DNA from 3 places in the Pseudoalteromonas sp. CuT4-3 genome. Region 3 is predicted to be linked to each of the others. Evidence: predicted binding sites of a transcription regulator. Region 3 holds the regulator's gene; each other region holds the start of a gene.

Region 1 (2,275 bases), 1.0 Mb from region 3:
ACTGGTTGCTGCATACCCCGTTGATACGCCTTAGAGAGTAATTCAGTAAAAATAGCAGTATTTAATTGATGATGAGCTTGATCAGCAGAGGTAACAACAAAGTTTGCAAACTTCACTTTTACACTTAGCTTATTAATACGATTTTGTAGCTGTTGCTTATTAAGGCGCGCCGTTAGCTCTTCCAGTAATTTAGGTAACTGATCTAAACATTCTTGTAAGCTATTTTTATTGTATTCATAGGTGTGTTCAACACTAAGTGATTTACGCACTCGCTCAGTGGTTACTTTACCAATATATTCGCCAGCACATTTTTGATAAAGCGATACACCAAAATTCCCCACGTGCTGCTGCATCCAATTAACGCCTTTCTCGCGAACGTCTTTACCTGTGTACAACCCTTTTAAATTAAGCTTTTCGAGGGTTACTTTGCCCACTCCAGGGATTTTACCCAGCGGTAAATTATTTAAAAACGCATCAACTTCACCCGGTAAAACCACAAATTGGCCATTGGGTTTATTTTCGTCACTGGCTATTTTGGCAATAAACTTAATGGGGGCAACTCCGGCAGAGGCAGTAAGGCCGGTATCGTTATAAATATCTGCTCTAATTTGCTGAGCAATAAGCGTTGCGCTGCCTTTGCATGCGGTGCTGTTGGTTACATCTAGGTAAGCTTCATCAAGCGACAGCGGCTCTATTTGATCGGTGTAGCGTTTAAATACAGCGCGTATTTGGTTAGAAATTTCTTTATAAACCGCCATGCGCCCAGGCACAATAACTAAATCGGGGCATAATTGCTTAGCGTGGTAGTTAGACATAGCCGAGCGAACACCATATTCGCGCGCTATATAATTTGCTGTAGAGAGTACACCACGACGGCTATTGCCACCAATCGCTAAAGGCACACTGGCAAGTTTGGGGTTATCGCGCATTTCAACCGCTGCATAAAAGCAGTCCATGTCGATATGAATAAACTTTTTCATTACCACATAACAACTGTTTATTTATACAGCCATTATTAAGGATTCACTTTCATTAAGCAAGTCCATTAAAGCCTGTTTAACTTGCTAAAGTTAAAAGCGCTACTAGGTTTAGCGCGTTAAACCGTGCAAGCTTTAAACAGCATTTTTAAAACGGCTGCTTAAAGCGCTTTGATTTTTTAAAGTAATGTAGCCAAAAAACAAACTCCAATAAAAACCCCGCAGCTAAAAGCATTATGCCGCCGGAGGCATTACCCATTGCATAGCAAGCAAAAGACGCTATAAAAACTAAACTGGCTAAAGCCCAATTAATTATATTTTGCATGTGTGTTCTCGTGTGTGTGTTGTCTGTGTTATTTAACTGTAGTCCTAAAAATAAATAGGTACAATCATCTTATAAAAAAACATGGCATTTATTGTCTTGAGCTACAAACACCATATTGATAATCTCATTCATTTAAAACTAAGAGTACACATACATGCAAAGGTTCAAAGATCAGCACCCTATTCATACCGATATCACCGTAGCATGGGCCGATATGGACGCCCTACAACATGTTAACAACGTGGTGTACTTGCGTTATTTTGAAATTGCGCGTATCGATTTTCTAAATAAAATAAATCAGTTTGATACGATAAAACCAGGTGGAATAGGCCCGGTGATTAGTGAAAACAATATTCGCTATAAACGTCCAGTGACCTTCCCAGATACTTTAACCGTAGGTATTACTATTTCAGATATAAAAAGCGACCGTTTTATGATGAATTACTCTGTATTTAGCCATGCTCAGCAAGCTATTACTACCACAGGCTATTCTCAAGTTGTTATGTTTGACTTTAAAACAGGACAAAAAGCGGCTATTTCAGAGCCATTACTATCGGCACTACATCAATTCGCTTAATTAGGTTTTATTGCGAATTGGTATTAATTATCCACTCTCAAGATCTTATATAATTTAAGGATTTTAAATGCAATACAGTCCGTTAGGCAGCAGCGGTGTTGATGTTTCTAGAGTATGCTTAGGCAGCATGACTTGGGGTAAACAAAATACCCAACAAGACGCCGATGAGCAAATAGCTTATGCCTTGGCACAAGGCGTTAATTTTATAGATACTGCCGAAATGTATGCCGTTCCTCCTTCACCAGAGACCTACGGTAAAACAGAGCAAATTATAGGTAACTGGTTAAGTCGCAATGCGCAAAAGCGCAGTGATATTGTATTGGCGACCAAAATTGCAGGCAATGGCTTGTCGTGGGTACGAGATGGCGGCGATATAACACGCAGTGCTGTCATTGA
Region 2 (2,275 bases), 1.2 Mb from region 3:
AGTTATTAACATGTTTAGTGGTATAGAGTAGCACTTAAATAAAAAGCTATTTTTATGCTAAGTGTTTAGCATTTTTTATACACTGTGACACTTTTTATATTTTTTACCGCTTGCACATGGGCAGAGGTCGTTTCTGGCAACTTTTATATCGGCGACCGGATTAATAATACCCTCTAAATAACGCCATTCACCGTCCTCTTTTATAAAGTCTGATTTCTCATCCAACTCACAATATAAGTTTTGGTAAAAATAATACGCGTTAAAGGCAACATAACCTCGCTCATCACTTTGCTGCGTATCGCGCACAACTAATTTTACAAAGCGGCAGCTATTGGCAAAGTCAGCAATTTCATTTACTGGGTTTTGTGCTTGTTTTTCTTTGGCGTAAGTTTTAAATACATAAGATGCATTTTTTAATGCATAAGCACTAAAGCGCGAACGCATTAGTTGCTCAGGTGTTGCTGGGGTTTTTATATCAAGATGATAAGGCTGGCAACAGTCACCATAATTAAGCTGACTGTTGCATAAGCAAGCGCTAGTACTGGTTACACTCATAAAATACTAATTAACATAAATTAAAAATGTATTTTACCAAGCTTATTGAGTAAGTGATATTGCTGTAGTGCTGGTTTTTTTAGTAAAGCAAAATAGCTTAGCGCTTCTTTTGTCTAAATTAAGCGATAAATTAATAAGCTGCTGCTCACTTACTATATCTGTCCACGTGATTATGGCTGCAAAGTTACCATTATGAAGTGCTGAATTAAGCACATACTCTAAATTTACTAAATGCTTTTGTCTTATTACAAGCAGTTTGCTGGTATCTATAGAGCAGCTATCTAACAAGGCTTTACTAGGCACATGGTCGGGCGCAATCAGTAAGGTCCACGCGTTAGAGCTATTGTATTGGTGCAACACTTTTAGCATCTCAAACGTAGCAGAAATTTCATCTTCTACTTTTATTAAGTTTACCGACTCACTTTCATCATGTTGTTGGTAGCTTTTAACGGTTCTTACGGTAATTGGCTGTAGCATAGGTCTCACTCACTGGGTTTATATACAGTACATGTATACAGTAGTTTATACAGTTGTTGTGTGCAAGCGTTTTTTGTTATTTTTTATACAGTTAATGGTTTTAAAAAATAAATAATAAAATAACACTTTAAAAACAGTGGGTTATAATTTAAGCCGTGTAAGTGAAAGCTGAGGGTGTTTGCAGTACTGTATAAAGTGTAGCAGTGTTATACAGTACTTAAGGGATGGCTATACAGTTATTTTAGTGTGTTTTACAGTGCTTAGCTGTTAGCTATACAGTAGTTAGTCATTTTTTGGAATTAAGTGGGCAAACTGAATTTGGTGGATTTGCTCATACAAACTGGCTGCATAGCATTGAGCGTCTTTAAGACGTTTGGTGTCGATATATTTTCTTAAATCATCTAAAGCAGCGGTTGCCGGTTCATAGCCTTGGCTGCTGGCTAAACTTAACCATGCTGCTGCGTGAAATACGCTTTTTGGTACGCCTTGGCCTTTGACAAAAAATAACCCTAAATAAAACTGGGCGCGATGATTTCCGGCCATTGCGGCAAGGCGCATCCACTTAGCTGCCAACGGTGCTTGGTTATGCTTTAAATAATACAGGGCTTTGTTAAGTGTTGTTTGCTCACTTACATCACTCTTGTTTTCAGCGCTGTGGTTTGTAGGCTGTGTTACAAAATCTAAAATATTGTTTAATTGCTGCTCTAAGTCTTGTCCGCTAGGCTGAGTCTTATTCATATATTTTCTTTTTTATAGTTTCTACGCCAACAGTTTAGTATATCGCAAGGTAAAATGTCCTGTTTATACTTAATTTTATGGTAAAATCACGTCACTTTTTACTATCACAAGTCTATTATGCTCGAAGCTCTATTTAAACTCCGCGAAAATAACTCCAATGTGCGACGCGAAAGCATTGCTGGAATCACTACTTTCATTACTATGGTTTACATTGTATTTGTAAACCCTGCAATGCTTGCGGAAGCAGGCATGGATCAAGGTGCTGCATTTGTTGCTACCTGTATTGCGGCTGCTATTGGCTGTTTTATTATGGGATTGTGGGCTAATTACCCTTTAGCACTTGCGCCGGGCATGGGTTTAAACGCATTTTTTACTTACGGTGTTGTACTGGGCATGGGTTATAGCTGGCAAGCTGCATTAGGTGCGGTATTTATGTCTGGTTGTATATTTTTAATATTAAGTTTGTTTAAGGTCAGAGAGTGGATAATTAATGCTATTCCTTTGG
Region 3 (2,275 bases):
TGGTATGGAAATAACGATTTACCCTATCGAAAAGTAGCCATAGTTGATTATTTGCGCTCGACAACCGCTGCGGTCATTTTTGATACGCAGCAAAGCTCGCCGCGGCTATTGGTTATTTTTATTTCCCATACAGAACTGCGCTTACCAATATGAAATGCACGAGTAACGGCGGTTAAAGTGCCATTTCGAGAGGCCTTTAAGTGGCTGGCGCTAATTTCCTGTCCAACACAATAAAATTTTGTAAAGTCCACGACAAAGTTAGCGGCGTAGCTTGCTACGGTTTCGGCAAGTACCACATTTGCGCCACCATGTACCATACCAATAGGATTATGATGCTCAGGAATAGCAGGCATGGTAGCCACTAGGTAATCATCTCCTATTTCGGTTATTTCTATGCCCATGGTTTTCATCAGCGTGCCTTGGCCGTTTATTCCCTCATCTAACTGTTTGCAAAGCTCTAATGTGATGGGTTGATGCCAAATACTCATAATTACTCCTTTATATTGAAAGCAAATTTATAGCATTTTAAATACTGAACGTCTGTAATTACCTAAAATTTATCCAAGTGCGGTGTATTTAGCTATTTTAAAGCACAATTTAAATTTGCGATTTTTATTTAACTGTATATACTCACAGTTAAATGTACTGTATGGAAAACCAGTTGTATGCGACCATTAACTAAACGCCAAGCTCAAATACTCGAACTAATAAAAGTTTTTATTAAAGACACTGGTATGCCTCCTACACGTGCCGAAATTGCGCAAACACTAGGTTTTAAAAGTGCCAATGCCGCAGAAGAGCACTTAAAAGCGCTTGCCAAAAAAGGTGTTATTAAAATGAAACCAGGCGCAAGCCGTGGTATTCAATTGGTTGAAGAAGAAGAGCCAGAGCAACTAGGCCTACCATTAATAGGTAGAGTTGCAGCGGGTTCGCCTATTTTGGCGCAAGAACATGTTGAGAGTCACTGTAAAATAGACCCACTTATGTTTAAACCAGCCGCCGACTTTTTACTGCGTGTTAACGGCATGAGTATGAAAGATATAGGTATTATGGATGGTGACTTGCTTGCCGTACACCGTACTCAAACAGCAGAAAACGGCCAAGTTGTGGTTGCGCGAGTAGATGAAGACGTAACCGTAAAACGCCTAGAAAAAGCAGGCCGAAAAGTATTATTACACGCCGAGAACGAAGAGTTTAAGCCAATTGAAGTAGACCTTGAAAACGAATCTTTTAATATTGAAGGGTTAGCCGTTGGCGTAATAAGAAATGCCGACTGGATGTAATTTTTAACTATTTTTAAGTAATATTTATAAATGCGCACTTTTAAGTGTGCATTTTTGTTTTAAAAACAGACCTTCCACCATCTCAAAGCGCCCTAAAATTATTTAGGCTGTAAACTTTTTTTCACTCATACTTTTATCTTCCTAGGCGTGTTACATCCCTTAATTTTGCTCGTATCTTGGCTGTTAAATAACAATTTAATACGCCGTCATTTAGTCAATTTTAAAATATCACTTGATTGTTTTTTATACTAAAACTTGCTTGTTGTACGTTTTTTAGCTAATCATTAATGTGCTGGACTAACAATAACTCACAGCTTTTTAGTTATGAGAACACACAATATACACAAACCTTTTGTTGTCCTAGCGATACCAATTAAAAATAAGATTGGTTAAAAAATAAAAATAACGAATTGGCGTTTAAGCCGTATGCCTCTTCGCTTTGCATTCGCAATAGCATCAAAGGAGCCGTCACATGGGTAAACTGACCTCTACCTTGTGGCTTGTGTTGATTATGTTCCCGCAGCAAGTGCTGGCTAATAGCCAATACAATATGCGCAAGGGCGTAACCGATATAAGTAATAATGTATATCAGCTACACATGACCATATTTTTAATATGTTGTGTGATTGGGGTGATAGTGTTCGCAATAATGTTTTGGGCACTGATTCATCACCGTAAATCTAAAGGGGCAGTTCCTGCCCAATTTCATGAAAGTACCAAAGTAGAAATTCTTTGGACTGCCATTCCGTTTGTTATTTTAATTGCCATGGCAATTCCTGCCACTAAAACCCTCATTGCGATGGAAGATGCCAGTAAGGCCGACTTAACCATTAAAATTACAGGGTCACAGTGGAAGTGGCATTATGAATATATGGGTGAAGACGTAGAGTTTTACTCTATTTTATCTACCCCTCAAGACGAAATAGCCAACCTTGCTAATAAAAACCCCAATTACTTACTTGAGGTTGATAAACCTTTAGTACTGCCAATTA

Evidence for each region. The regulator LexA, encoded in region 3, represses DNA repair genes until DNA is damaged. The targets are predictions, from matches to a motif close to TACTGTATNNNNATACAGTA.
Region 1: dinB (DNA polymerase IV) is a predicted target of LexA. The motif match lies at 992-1,011, and genes of this name have one in related genera.
Region 2: VOI46_RS10000 (SulA-like leucine-rich domain-containing protein) is a predicted target of LexA. The motif match lies at 1,056-1,075, and genes of this name have one in related genera.

Annotation. Positions count from the first base shown of each region.
Region 1 covers NZ_CP142030.1:793,782-796,056, reverse strand. Annotated here, with positions in the region: gene dinB (DNA polymerase IV) at 1-980, opposite strand, end outside; gene VOI46_RS03575 (hypothetical protein) at 1,126-1,302, opposite strand; gene VOI46_RS03570 (thioesterase family protein) at 1,457-1,879, shown strand; gene VOI46_RS03565 (aldo/keto reductase) at 1,947-2,275, shown strand, end outside.
Region 2 covers NZ_CP142030.1:2,194,541-2,196,815, reverse strand. Annotated here, with positions in the region: gene VOI46_RS10005 (YchJ family metal-binding protein) at 76-555, opposite strand; gene VOI46_RS10000 (SulA-like leucine-rich domain-containing protein) at 598-1,032, opposite strand; gene VOI46_RS09995 (sel1 repeat family protein) at 1,315-1,770, opposite strand; gene VOI46_RS09990 (NCS2 family permease) at 1,888-2,275, shown strand, end outside.
Region 3 covers NZ_CP142030.1:3,424,251-3,426,525, reverse strand. Annotated here, with positions in the region: gene VOI46_RS15900 (hypothetical protein) at 1-37, shown strand, start outside; gene VOI46_RS15895 (hotdog fold thioesterase) at 48-488, opposite strand; gene lexA (transcriptional repressor LexA) at 666-1,283, shown strand; gene coxB (cytochrome c oxidase subunit II) at 1,756-2,275, shown strand, end outside.